2 linked regions of the Shimia isoporae genome follow. The protein of the gene in region 1 interacts with the protein of each later gene in a pairwise test. Links are inferred from orthologs where the notes say so. Each region holds a gene or a part of one and is shown on either strand. Other genes may lie near its edges.

What was found.
Region 2: the proteins of BXY66_RS02755 (region 1) and BXY66_RS07980 interact in binary tests that used the Escherichia coli proteins (3 or more experiments, as listed by UniProt). The link is inferred for Shimia isoporae from one-to-one orthologs.

What each region holds. Positions count from the first base shown.
Region 1 is NZ_SMGR01000001.1:551,339-558,257, reverse strand. What follows is about bases 1,027-4,537. They hold BXY66_RS02755 (2-oxoglutarate dehydrogenase E1 component), read left to right. Parts: upstream 1,027-1,376; coding sequence 1,377-4,337; downstream 4,338-4,537. Other genes in these bases: odhB (2-oxoglutarate dehydrogenase complex dihydrolipoyllysine-residue succinyltransferase), read left to right, coding at 4,341-4,537; BXY66_RS02760 (hypothetical protein), read left to right, coding at 1,027-1,207. Also shown: more of BXY66_RS02760, read left to right, coding at 173-1,026; more of odhB, read left to right, coding at 4,538-5,834; lpdA (dihydrolipoyl dehydrogenase), read left to right, coding at 5,982-6,919. UniProt on the Escherichia coli protein: E1 component of the 2-oxoglutarate dehydrogenase (OGDH) complex which catalyzes the decarboxylation of 2-oxoglutarate, the first step in the conversion of 2-oxoglutarate to succinyl-CoA and CO(2).
Region 2 is NZ_SMGR01000001.1:1,623,334-1,629,690, reverse strand. What follows is about bases 2,470-5,418. They hold BXY66_RS07980 (ABC-F family ATP-binding cassette domain-containing protein), read right to left. Parts: upstream 4,895-5,418; coding sequence 3,044-4,894; downstream 2,470-3,043. Other genes in these bases: ndk (nucleoside-diphosphate kinase), read left to right, coding at 5,027-5,418; BXY66_RS07985 (MarC family protein), read right to left, coding at 2,470-3,009. Outside these bases: BXY66_RS08000 (leucyl aminopeptidase), read left to right, coding at 1-1,208; BXY66_RS07995 (DNA polymerase III subunit chi), read left to right, coding at 1,214-1,681; BXY66_RS07990 (retropepsin-like aspartic protease family protein), read right to left, coding at 1,751-2,332; more of BXY66_RS07985, read right to left, coding at 2,380-2,469; more of ndk, read left to right, coding at 5,419-5,449; BXY66_RS07970 (TfoX/Sxy family DNA transformation protein), read right to left, coding at 5,525-5,854; BXY66_RS07965 (AI-2E family transporter), read left to right, coding at 6,289-6,357. UniProt on the Escherichia coli protein: Genetic data indicate it may be involved in ribosome assembly or function.

The sequences.
Region 1 (6,919 bases):
CGGCATATCAAACCAATGCGGTGCCCGACCGATGAGACGTCGGACACCGCAGGCGGACTATACCCCACTCTTCAGGCCAAAGGACCAAAGCCTGAAGCAGGAACCGCTGTAACTCGCACCCGGATTTTTTGTAACGTCACCAAGTAACACGTTTCTACTATCGGAGCCCAAGTTGGACGCGATCATTCATATTGGCATGGAAAAGACCGGTTCGACCTCGATTCAGGGGTGGAAGGCTCTCAATGAGCTAGCTCTGCGCGAGCAAGGCGTCGTTCAGATGAAACAGACCGGCATGATAGGTCCGGATATGCAACTGCACCGCTGTGCTTCCTGGGTCGCTCACAAGGAGATCGGTTACTCCAAAAAGTCAGCGTTTGCCCGTATCGCTGCCGAACAAGCGCGCAAGTTACCCGCGATTCACGAACAGGCGTCTAACGAGCTGGAAAATCTATCAGCTCAAGACGGAGTCTTTCTAGGGTCTTGCGAGCATCTCTTCTCAATGTCTGCTGAACAAATAGAGGGCCTCGAAACCTTTCTGGCACGCTATTTTGGCAAGGTGACCTATGTCGTCTACATGCGTGAGCCTGTAGAGTGGTACGCGAGCCTCTATTCTCAAGTACTCCGCGCAGGTCACACAACGACCTTCTCTGAATATTCAGAAAGAGCCGACGGTGTACAAAAACGTATCTCTCGATGGAAAACCAACCTTCAATTGTGGTCTCAAACCGAGGGCGACCTCCAAGTCCGCCTACTTGAACGGGACACTTTGAAAAACGGCGATCTCTACGATGATTTCGCAGAAATCGTCGGCGTAACCGGTGCTTTTGATAGCCCAGAACGCATGAACGAAGCTATCGGTGCCGATTTCGTAAATTACGCAGTTGAGATCAACAAGGTGTTTGCAGGGAGGCCGCCGCTTCCAAGAAACCATCATCAACGCGGTCGCGTTATGCGTCACTTGAGTGACTTTTCCAGAAACGCTCCCAAACTAAAAATTGGCAATACGCAGGCGAAGGCAATCTACTCCGAAATTGACGGAATTCTTGAAGACATTCGCGGCGAATACTTTCCAGAACGGGAAAACCTATTTGTTGACCGTGATCACGGAGACGGTGTCGCCGCGACCGAACTCACAAGCGACCTGCGCACAGAAATCGACCAGAAGCTAGCGGAACAGCTCCTTCTGGACATCTGGAGCGCGCCATGAACTCAAAAACGGAAAAAAAGAAAGTGTTCTTCGCCTCCGCCAAGCCTCCCCGTTATGGCTTGGGCTCTTGGTCCAAGCCGAGGGCCTTCATCCGAAGGTTATAGAAAGTGATGCAGATTTTCGTTGCCATAAAAAACAAACCCGGTCCCAACCCACATGAGGTGCCAAAATGACCGACCAAAGCCCCAATGACATCTTCCACGCCTCTTCCTTCATGCAGGGGCACAACGCGGAATACCTCGAACAGATGTACGCCCGCTACGCCGCCGACCCCAATGCGGTCGACGACGTCTGGCAGGAATTCTTCCGCCAGCTTGGTGACGCGGAACTGGATGTAAAGGCTGAGGCCACCGGACCGTCATGGGCACGCACAGATTGGCCGCCGCAACCGACGGACGACCTGACCCAATCCCTGACGGGGGAGTGGACGGAACAGGTCGAGGCCAAGGCCGCGGGCAAGAAAATCAAGGAAAAAGCAGCCTCCTCTGGCGTGGAAGTATCGGACGAGGCAATCAAGCGTGCCGTGCTGGACTCTATCCGCGCCTTGATGCTGATCCGCGCCTACCGTATTCGCGGCCACCTGATTGCGGACATCGATCCGCTCGGCATGCGCGACCAGACCCCGCATCCGGAACTGGATCCGAAATCCTACGGTTTCACCGAGGCCGACATGGACCGCCCGATCTTCATCGACAAGGTTCTGGGTCTCGACATCGCCACGATGCGCCAGATCATGAGCATCGTGAAGCGCACCTACTGCGGCACCTTCGCGCTGCAATACATGCACATCTCCAACCCCGAAGAAGCCGGTTGGCTGAAAGAGCGTATTGAAGGCTACGACAAGGAAATCACCTTCACCCGCGAGGGCCGCAAGGCGATCCTGAACAAGCTTGTCGAAGCGGAAGGCTTCGAAAAATTCCTGCACGTGAAGTACATGGGCACCAAACGCTTCGGCCTGGACGGCGGCGAGAGCCTCATTCCGGCGATGGAGCAGGTTATCAAGCGTGGTGGCAACCTTGGCCTCAAGGAAATCGTCATCGGCATGCCCCACCGTGGCCGCCTTTCGGTTCTGGCCAACGTGATGGCCAAACCCTACAAGGCCATCTTCAACGAATTCCAAGGCGGCAGCTTCAAACCTGAGGACGTGGACGGCTCTGGCGATGTGAAATACCACCTTGGTGCCTCTTCTGACCGGGAATTTGACGGCAACAATGTCCACCTGTCACTGACTGCGAACCCCTCGCACCTCGAAGCTGTGAACCCTGTGGTTCTGGGCAAGGTCCGTGCCAAACAGGACCAGCTCAATGATGAGAACCGCACTCAGGTAATGCCGATCCTGCTGCACGGCGATGCGGCCTTTGCCGGTCAGGGTGTGGTGGCAGAGTGTTTTGCCCTCTCCGGGCTCAAAGGTCACAAGACCGGCGGCACAATGCACATCGTGGTGAACAACCAGATCGGTTTCACCACCGCGCCGCACTTCTCGCGTTCGTCCCCCTATCCGACAGACAACGCGCTGGTCGTCGAAGCACCGATTTTCCACGTGAACGGCGACGACCCGGAAGCCGTGGTACACGCGGCCAAAGTCGCGACGGAGTTCCGTCAGAAATTCCAGAAAGACGTCGTCATCGACATGTTCTGCTACCGCCGCTTTGGTCATAACGAGGGCGACGAGCCCATGTTCACCAACCCGGTGATGTACAAAAACATCAAGAAGCACAAAACCACCCTGACGCTCTACACCGAGCGTCTGGTGAAGGACGGCCTGATCCCCGAAGGCGAAATCGAGGATATGAAAGCGTCGTTCCAGGCTCATTTGAACGAAGAGTTCGAGGCCGGAAAAGAATTCAAACCCAATAAGGCTGACTGGCTCGACGGACGCTGGTCTCACCTGGACAAACGCGGCGAAGACTACGAACGCGGCCAGACTTCGATCAAGGATGATACTCTCGTCGAAATCGGCAAGGCGTTGTCTTCGGTGCCAGAAGGCTTCCCCCTGCACAAAACCGTGGGACGTTTGCTGGATGCGCGCGGTAAGATGTTCTCAGGCGGAAAAGGTTTTGACTGGGCAACGGCAGAAGCAATGGCCTTTGGCTCGTTGCTGACCGAAGGCTATCCGGTGCGACTGGCAGGTCAGGACGCCACCCGCGGAACCTTCTCGCAACGCCACTCCGGCATCGTGAATCAGGAAACCGAAGAACGGTACTACCCGCTGAACAATATACGTGCCGGACAGAGCCAGTACGAAGTGATCGACTCCGCGCTGTCGGAATACGCGGTTCTCGGTTTCGAATACGGCTATTCGCTGGCAGAACCGAACGCACTGACCCTCTGGGAGGCCCAGTTCGGCGACTTCGCCAATGGCGCTCAAATCATGTTTGACCAGTTCATCAGCTCCGGTGAAAGCAAGTGGCTGCGCATGTCTGGCCTGACAGTCCTTCTGCCGCATGGCTTCGAAGGTCAGGGGCCGGAACACTCCTCTGCACGTTTGGAACGCTTCTTGCAGATGTGCGGCGGTGACAACTGGATCGTTGCCAACTGCACCACGCCGGCGAACTACTTCCACATTCTGCGTCGACAGCTGCACCGCACCTTCCGTAAGCCTTTGATCCTGATGACCCCGAAATCCTTGCTGCGCCACAAACTGGCGATCTCGGATGTCGAGGATTTCACTGAGGGTTCTTCTTTCCACAGGGTGCTTTGGGATGATGCCGAAAAAGGTCATTCCGATACAAAGCTGAAGAAGGACAAGGACATCAAACGTGTCGTAATGTGTTCGGGCAAAGTCTACTACGACCTGCTCGAAGAACGCGACGCACGCGGCATCGACGACATCTATCTGATGCGGATCGAGCAATACTATCCGTTCCCGGCACATAGTCTCATCAAAGAGCTGGAACGCTTCAAAGGCGCCGAGATGGTCTGGTGTCAGGAAGAGCCCAAGAACCAGGGCGCATGGTCCTTCATCGAGCCCAACATCGAATGGGCGCTGACGCGCATCAAAGCCAAACACACCCGCCCGACCTATGCTGGCCGCGCCGCCTCGGCCTCGCCTGCAACCGGTCTGGCAAGCCAACACAAATCCCAACAAGAAGCGCTGGTGGATGCCGCGCTCTCCATGGAAGGAAACTGATCCATGACCGAAGTACGAGTCCCAACCCTTGGCGAGTCCGTCACCGAGGCCACCGTCGCAACCTGGTTCAAGAAGCCGGGTGACGCAGTCGCAGTCGACGAAATGCTCTGCGAGCTGGAAACCGACAAGGTAACCGTCGAAGTACCCGCCCCTGCCGCTGGCGTATTGGGCGAGATCGTAGCCGCCGAAGGCGACACTGTTGGCGTGGATGCCCTTTTGGCCGTGATCAACGCAGGCGAAGGTGCTGCACCCGCACCTGCCGCCGCGGAAGCCCCGCAATCGGCGCCTGCTGCGTCCGGTGGCAATGCCGTTGACGTCATGGTCCCGACCCTCGGCGAATCCGTGACCGAGGCCACCGTGTCCACTTGGTTCAAGGCCGTAGGCGACACCGTGGCGCAAGACGAAATGCTCTGCGAACTCGAAACCGACAAAGTATCCGTAGAGGTCCCGGCACCGGCCGCTGGCGTGCTGACCGAAATCGTTGCCCCTGAGGGCACCACCGTGGATGCTTCGGCAAAGCTTGCCGTGATCGGCGGCGCCTCGGCTGGCGCAAGCGCCGCTCCGGCTGCTGCCCCTGCACCGGCCGCAGCTCCGGCGGCGTCCGCAGACGTAGAAAACGCGCCATCGGCGAATAAAATGATGGCTGAAAAAGGCATTGACCCTGCTTCCGTTACAGGCACAGGCCGCGACGGTCGCATCATGAAAGAAGACGTGATGAAGGCCGCGTTGGCTCCGGCACCGGCTGCCGCCGCCGCACCCACTGCCGCACCACGCGCGCCGGTCGCAGCGGAAGACGAAGCGCGTGAAGAACGGGTGAAAATGACCCGTTTGCGTCAGACCATCGCGCGCCGTTTGAAAGACAGCCAGAACACTGCAGCGATGCTGACGACCTACAACGAGGTCGACATGGGCGCGGTGATGGAACTGCGCAACCAGTACAAAGCCGAGTTCGAAAAGAAACACGGCGTACGTCTGGGCTTCATGTCCTTCTTCACCAAGGCCTGCTGTCACGCGCTGAAAGAAGTGCCCGAGGTGAACGCCGAAATCGACGGCACCGACATTGTCTACAAGAACTTCGTGCACATGGGCGTTGCCGCCGGTACACCGACTGGTCTTGTGGTGCCTGTGATCCGCGATGCCGACAGCATGTCCTTTGCGGAAATCGAAAAAGCGATTGCAGAGAAAGGCAAGCGCGCCCGCGACGGCAAACTGTCGATGGCGGAAATGCAGGGCGGCACCTTTACGCTCTCCAACGGCGGCGTCTACGGCTCGCTGATGTCCAGCCCGATCCTCAATCCGCCACAGTCCGGCATCCTTGGCATGCATAAAATTCAGGACCGTCCGATGGCAATCAACGGCGAAGTTGTGATCCGCCCGATGATGTATCTGGCATTGTCGTACGACCACCGCATTGTGGACGGCAAAGGCGCTGTGACCTTCCTCGTGCGCGTCAAAGAAGCGCTCGAAGATCCGCGTCGCCTGCTGATGGATCTCTGATCAGAGTAGGGGCGCCGATCAATGGATCTGGCGCCCCAGTTTTATTTGCTCGCATCTGGCAACTCGCGTACCGACGCGATACCGATGTAATACCGACGCGATACAGACCCGCGATTTCGGGCTTCGCAAACCAAAGGAAAATGACCCATGTCCCAATATGACGTCATCATCATCGGCGCTGGCCCCGGCGGCTATGTCTCCGCCATCCGCTGCGCCCAACTGGGCCTCAAGACCGCGATTGTCGAAGGCCGCGACACCCTCGGCGGCACCTGCCTGAACGTGGGCTGTATTCCTTCCAAGGCCCTCTTGCACGCAACCCACATGCTACACGAAGCAGAACACAACTTCGCCGCGATGGGGCTCAAGGGTAAGACCCAGTCGGTCGACTGGAACCAGATGAAGACCTACAAGGAAGACGTTGTCGGCCAAAACACTTCCGGCGTCGAATTCCTTATGAAAAAGAACAAGATCACCGTGATCAAGGGCTGGGCGTCCATCCCCGCTGCGGGCAAGGTCAAGGTTGGCGATGACGTGCACGAAACCAAAAACATCGTGATCGCTTCCGGCTCGGTGCCGTCCTCATTGCCAGGTGTCGAAGTGGACAATGACAAAGGCATCGTGGTGGACAGCACCGGAGCGCTGGAGTTGCCGAAAGTGCCTAAAAAAATGGTTGTCATCGGCGCTGGCGTCATCGGCCTCGAGTTGGGCTCGGTTTACGCCCGCCTTGGTTCCGATGTGACTGTGGTTGAGTACATGGACGCCGTATGTCCCGGCATGGACGCCGACGTGCAGCGTACTTTCAAGCGTATCCTTGAAAAACAGGGACTTAAGTTCGTCATGGGCGCCGCCGTAGGCGGAGTGGAAGCCAGCAAAACCAAAGCCAAGGTCAAATATACCTCCAAGAAAACTCCGGATACCGAAGAAGTCCTGGACGCGGATGTCGTATTGGTAGCGACGGGGCGCAAACCCTATGCTGACGGTCTTGGTTTGGACGCTCTAGGGGTGAAGATGACCGAGCGCGGCCAAATTGCCACCGATGCCAAATGGGCAACCAATGTTCCCGGTGTATATGCCATCGGTGACGT
Region 2 (6,357 bases), 1.1 Mb from region 1 along the record:
GTTCGGTGGAAGAGGCACGAAAGGCAGGCGCCGCGCTGGCAAAGCGGCGCGGCGCAGCTGATTTGTTGGTCCTTTTGGGGAACCAGACGAAGGCTGCTGAAATTGTCGCTGGACTGGCGATGCGCGATTATGGGTTTGACCAACACAAGACTGCGGAGGCCGTTGAAGATGCCCGCAGCGTCACCGTCATGGCGTCAAAACCGGCAGAGGTCGAGACAGCGGCTGAACCGCTTTTGGCGGTTGCAGAAGGCGTGTTCTTTACCCGTGATCTGGTCAACGAGCCGGCGAATGTTCTGACAACAACAGAATTCGCTGAGAGGCTCGTTGCGCTCAAGTCTTATGGCGTTGATGTCGAAGTTCTGGAGGAAGACAAACTCGCGGAACTGGGCATGGGGGCGCTACTTTCTGTTGGTGAAGGCAGCGACAGCCCGTCCAAAGTGGTTGTCATGCAATGGAACGGCGCCGAGGATGCAAGTGCGCCACTGGCGCTCGTCGGCAAGGGCGTCGTGTTCGACACTGGAGGCATCAGCCTTAAGCCGGCTGCCGGCATGGAAGACATGACCATGGACATGGGCGGTGCCGGTGTTGTTGCCGGAGCAATGAAGGCTCTGGCGTTGCGGAAGGCCAAGGCGAATGTTGTCGGACTTGTGGGTTTGGTCGAAAACATGCCGTCTGGTCGGGCAACACGTCCCGGCGATGTCGTGACCTCGATGAAGGGCGATACAATTGAAGTCATCAATACCGACGCGGAGGGACGCCTGGTTCTGTGTGATGTGATGCACTATGCACAGGAGCGCTTCAGCCCGGCGGCGATGGTGGATCTGGCCACTCTGACCGGTGCGATCATTATCGGTCTGGGCCATGAGAACGCCGGTGTGTTTTCCAACGATGATGCGTTCTGCAATGGCTTCCTGAAAGCTGCCTCTGCCGAGGGTGAGGGCGCTTGGCGCATGCCATTGGGCAAGGCCTACGCGGATCAACTCAAGAGCCGCATTGCCGACCTCAAGAACGTGGGCGGGCGTCCGGCGGGGTCTGTGACCGCAGCCGAATTCCTGCACCGTTTTGTGCAGGACGACGTGCCATGGATACACCTGGATATCGCGGGCGTTGCGAGTGTGAAAGGCGAGACGGCGCTTGCGCCCAAAGGCGCGACCGGATGGGGTGTGATGGCTCTGAGCCGGTTGGTTGCAGATAGGTTCGAGGTCTAAGTACCTTGGGTGCCGCGTATTTTTACCACCTGACACAAAGGCCGATGGACGCGACGTTGCCGATCCTGCTGGAGAAGGCACGGGGCGCGGGTTGGCGGGTTGTGGTGCGCGGCACCAATGCTGACCGCATGATGTGGTTGGACGAGAAGCTTTGGCTACAGGGCGACGAGAGCTTTCTTGCGCATGGGGTTTCCGGTGGACCGCATGATGCGTTGCAGCCGATCCTGCTGACCACTGAAGTCGAGTTACCGAATGCGGCAACCTGCATTATGTCGATCGACGGGGCAGTTGTGTCCGCCCAAGAAGTGAAGGACGCCGAGCGGGTTTGTATCCTGTTTGACGGGCATGACATGGATGCGGTGCAATATGCGCGGACCCAATGGAAAGACCTGACCGACGCTGGTTGCGCCGCGCAATACTGGTCTGAGGAAAGCGGCAACTGGCAGAAGAAGGCGGAGAAGGAAGAGGGGTAAGTCGCGGTTTGCGTCTGTTCACTCTTATCTGATCGGGTTCTTGCTGTTTTCTGACGATGGTGCAGATCTCTACCGCGTCAAAATCAGCTTGTTTCCTGCAATCGTGATTTGGGAAAAGCGGTTCAGGTACGTCATGCCGAGAAGGCTGGTGGACATCTCGCCGTCGTTGACGCTGGCGGGGACATTGCGGTCTGTGTACCCGCCGAAGCGCACCTCATCGAGGCGCACTGGCGCAGTGGCAACGGGACCGTTTGCTGTCATCGCGCGGCCAAAAAACGGCAGGTTGTCCGGATCCAGACCGGCGCGTACTGCGTCTTGTTTGGACAACACGAGATCGCTGGCGCCAGTGTCGACAACAAAGGCAATGGACGCGCCATTCACATCAAGGGTTGCGTGAAAATGCCCGTCGCCGGAACGTGGAAGTTCAATGCGGCCTTCATCCATGAGTACGGTTTGTACCGGTTTCACGGTTGAGCGGATGTCTTCCCAAAGTCCGACCGCGGCAATGGCGCCCAGAAAAATCAACGCCCAGATTGCTGCATATTGAAGTGTTTTGCCGATGCGTTCTCTTTGTGCGCCGACAAACCAGAACCCGACAAACACCAAGAGCAGCATCAGATACGCCATATGGCCGAAATCGTCGCCTGTCATGATACCTCCTGAGTAAGATATAGGTCTGAAAAGTCAGGAAAAAAGAGTTATCCCAACATGCCTACATCACGCAGTCCGTCAAGGATGAACTGAACCGCCAACGCTGCCAGAAGCATCCCGAAGAGGCGCGTGACGACGATGATGCCGGTGCGCCCCAGAGCACGTTCGAAAAACCCTGCGGTCAGGAATAGGACAAAAAGGATCAGGACAACAAAAACCGCAACTCCAAGCATCAGGAGTTTTGACTGGGTGTCGTAATATTGACCGACCAGCAGGATTACCGTGGTGATGGCACCCGGGCCTGCAATTAGTGGCATTGCCAGAGGGAAGACCGAGGGATCTTCGTGATCGGGTTCTTCCTCTGCTTCTTCTGCCTGTCCCTCGCGCCGCTTTGTGCGGCGTTCAAAGAGCATGTCGAAAGCAGTGATGAACAGAAGCAGTCCGCCTGCAATTCGGAAGGCAGGCATGGAGATGCCGACAAAGCCGAGTACGGCCTCACCCATAAAGGCAAACAGGGACAGCAGAACGACGGAAATTACGCAGGCACGGATAGCAATGCTGCGGCGTTGTTTGGCAGGGATGCCCTGGGTCAACGAAATGTAGATCGGCAGGAGGCCGATCGGGTCGATGATCACGAAAAGCGTCACAAAAGCAGTGACAAGCGCGGCGGTTTCCATGCAGGGTCCTGTGTCGTTGAAGTGAGGCTAGCAGTCAGCCTTCGGCTTTTTCAAGCTTTTCAAGCGCGGTCATCCAGAGGTCCTCAGCGCGGTCTTGTGCATCGCGCACTTCGGCATATTTCTTCTGCCAGACCTCCATTTCGCCGAGTTTCGCATCCTCATAAAGCGTTGGGTCGGCAAGTTTGGTGGCCAATTTGTCTGCCATTTCGTTGAGTTTTTCGATGCGGTCTTCGCATTTTCTAACTTCTGCGCGAAGGGCAAGGATGTCGTCACGGCTGGCCTTTTTGGGCGCTGGTTTGTCGGCTTTGGGTTTTCCGGTTGGCTTGTCAGAAGTTAGCAAAAGCTTGCGATAGGCCGGAAGATCGTCCTCATAGGGTTTGACCGTGCCGTCCTTAACAAGCCAAAGCCGATCTGTAACCAGCGTCAGCAGGTGCATGTCGTGGCTGACGAGGATGACCGCGCCAGAGTAGGCAGTGAGGGCTTCGACGAGGGCCTCGCGGCTTTCTATGTCGAGGTGGTTGGTCGGTTCGTCGAGGATCAAAAGATGTGGCGCGTCCAGCGTGGCGAGCAGAAGCGAAAGACGCGCTTTCTGACCGCCCGAAAGTCGGCCCACCTCGGTTTCGGCTTGCGCGGCCATAAGGCCAAAGCCTGCGAGACGTGCCCGCAGTTTGGCCTGACCTTCATCGGGGCGCTCGCGCATTAGGTGTTGGATCGGGGTTTCGTCGACATAGAGTTCGTCCACCTGATGCTGGGCAAAGAAACCGATGCGCAGTTTGGAGGACTTGGTGAATTTGCCGCCCATAGCGTCAAGGCGGGACGACAATAGTTTTGCGAGAGTAGACTTGCCCTGACCGTTTTTGCCCAGCAGGGCGATACGGTCATCCTGGTCGATCCTCAGGTTGAGATTCTTCAGCACGACGGTGTCGCCGTACCCAGTGGATCCGCCTTCAATAGCGATGATTGGCGGGGACAGTTCTTCCGGGGTCGGGAAGGTGAAAACCACTCGTGCTGCGTCTTCCGGCGCTGTGATTGGCGTCATCCTCTCCAGCATTTTGACACGGCTTTGCGCTTGTTTCGCCTTTGACGCCTTTGCCTTGAACCGGTCGACGAATTTTTGCAAATGCGCCCGTTGTGCTTCTTGCTTTTTGGCTGCCGCCGCTTGAACCGCACGTTGCTCTGCCCGTTGGCGGGCAAATTGGTCATAGGGTCCGGTGTAGTAGGTCAGTTTCCGTTCATCCAGGTGCAGGATCGCACCAACGGACCGGTTCAGGAGTTCGCGGTCGTGGGAAATGATCAGTACGGTGTGGGGGTACTTGACGAGATAGTTTTCCAGCCACAGCGCACCTTCAAGGTCGAGGTAGTTTGTGGGTTCATCGAGCAAAAGGTAGTCAGGTTCCGAGAACAGGACAGCGGCGAGGGCCACGCGCATTCGCCAGCCGCCGGAGTAGGCGGAGCAGGGTTTTTGCTGATCCTCGTGGTCAAAGCCAAGGCCTTTGAGGATCGATCCGGCGCGGGCTTCGGCGCTCCATGCGTCGATGTCTGCCAGTCGGGTCTGAATTTCGGCGATGCGCGCGGGGTCAGTGGCGGTTTCGGATTCGGCCAACAGGTCAGCGCGTTCTGTGTCCGCTGCCAATACCGTGTCGATCAGTGAAACCTCGTTTGACGGCACCTCTTGGGCGACACCGCCGATCCGGGCCCGCTGGGGCAGGCTGATGCTTCCGCCCTCCAATGACAGCTCCCCCCGTATCAAACGGAAAAGCGTAGTTTTACCTGCGCCGTTGCGGCCGATCAGGCCCACCTTGTGACCCGGTGGAATGGTGGCGGAGGCCTCCTCAAAGAGAGGGCGGCCTTCGACGGAATAGGAGATGTCAGAAATCTTGAGCATGAGCGCGGTGTGACCCATGCGCGGCGCGGCGTCAATCACTGCTTTTCAAGTTGGATTTGCCGTGCTATCGGGGCGCCAATTTGGAACCGGAAGCGGGCAGGGTGTCCGCGCCACAGTTAGAGGAAAACAGACATGGCTCTGGAACGCACCTTCTCGATCATCAAACCCGACGCAACCCGCCGTAACCTGACCGGCGCGATCAATGCCAAGTTCGAAGAAGCTGGCCTGCGCATCGTTGCTCAAAAGCGCATCCACCTGACCAAAGCACAAGCTGGTGTTTTCTACGCCGTGCACAAAGAACGTCCGTTCTATGACGAACTGTGCGAATTCATGGCGTCTGCGCCGATCGTTGCACAGGTTCTGGAAGGCGAAGGCGCCATCGCGAAAAACCGCGAAGTTATGGGCGCAACCAACCCTGCCGACGCAGCACCGGGCACCATTCGCGCCGAGTTCGCAGAGTCTGTGGGTGAAAACTCCGTTCACGGTTCTGACGCACCGGAAACTGCAGCGGTTGAAATCGCATACTTCTTCTCCGGTCTGGAGCTGGTGGGCTAAGCCAACCGTCCTTCAGATGGATGAATTGAAACGCGGGAGGGAAACCTCTCGCGTTTTTCTTTTGTGGGCAGGCTTTTATCGTTTCTCTATCACGCCAATCGCGTCGAGTGCGGCTTCGAGATCAGATCGCCCTTTGTCATGGGAGGACGCCTTGATTGCGTCAAAGCGCTTGCGCAGGGCCTCTTTTTCCTTGCCCTTGCAGTCGTTCCAAGGTCGGCCTTGAAGGCCCATCACCAGAACATAATAACCTATGAAATGCGGGCGAGTGCCGGTTTTGAGCAGACGGGCGTATGTTTCGTCCGGCCCCAATTCGCGAACTTCTTCGGCCGAACTAATGCCTGCGCGTGCACAGGCCTGCTCGTAAGCTGGACCCAAATTGCGAATGGACGAAATCGGTGTGCTCATGACTGCAGCTTAATCCGCCGCAGATAGAGCGCAACCGTCAGATGGAGGCCCAGTCGGTGAAAATCGGTTTTGGTTTTTCCGGCTTTGGTTGGGACTTGCTCTCAGGCTTTGCAGTCGGCGCGGGCTTTTGGCCAGCGGGTGTGGTCACGTAAGGCATGAAACTGCTCCAATGGTTGCGGGTCTATTGCCCGATTGACGGCTTTTGCCGACTTTGTGTTCTCGGATCATGACACAGGTCTTGGACTTGTGCGTGCCGGAAATGAGGTGATTTCTTGCCGTTGTGTCTTGGAATCCACAGTGTTGACCGGGGCTGACGGCCAAAAAAATTCCTTGCTTACACGGGTTTGGCTCCGCAGAGTTGAAGCCTGAGCGCAGGCCAACGGTGTCTGCGAGGATTTGTTGAACGATTGATCGCAGGCAATTGGGAGGCCGGAATGGCTGGTGGAGTGACCGTGTTACGTCCCTTGATGTACTTTGTGGTCAGCGGTTTCTTTTTGGTAGCA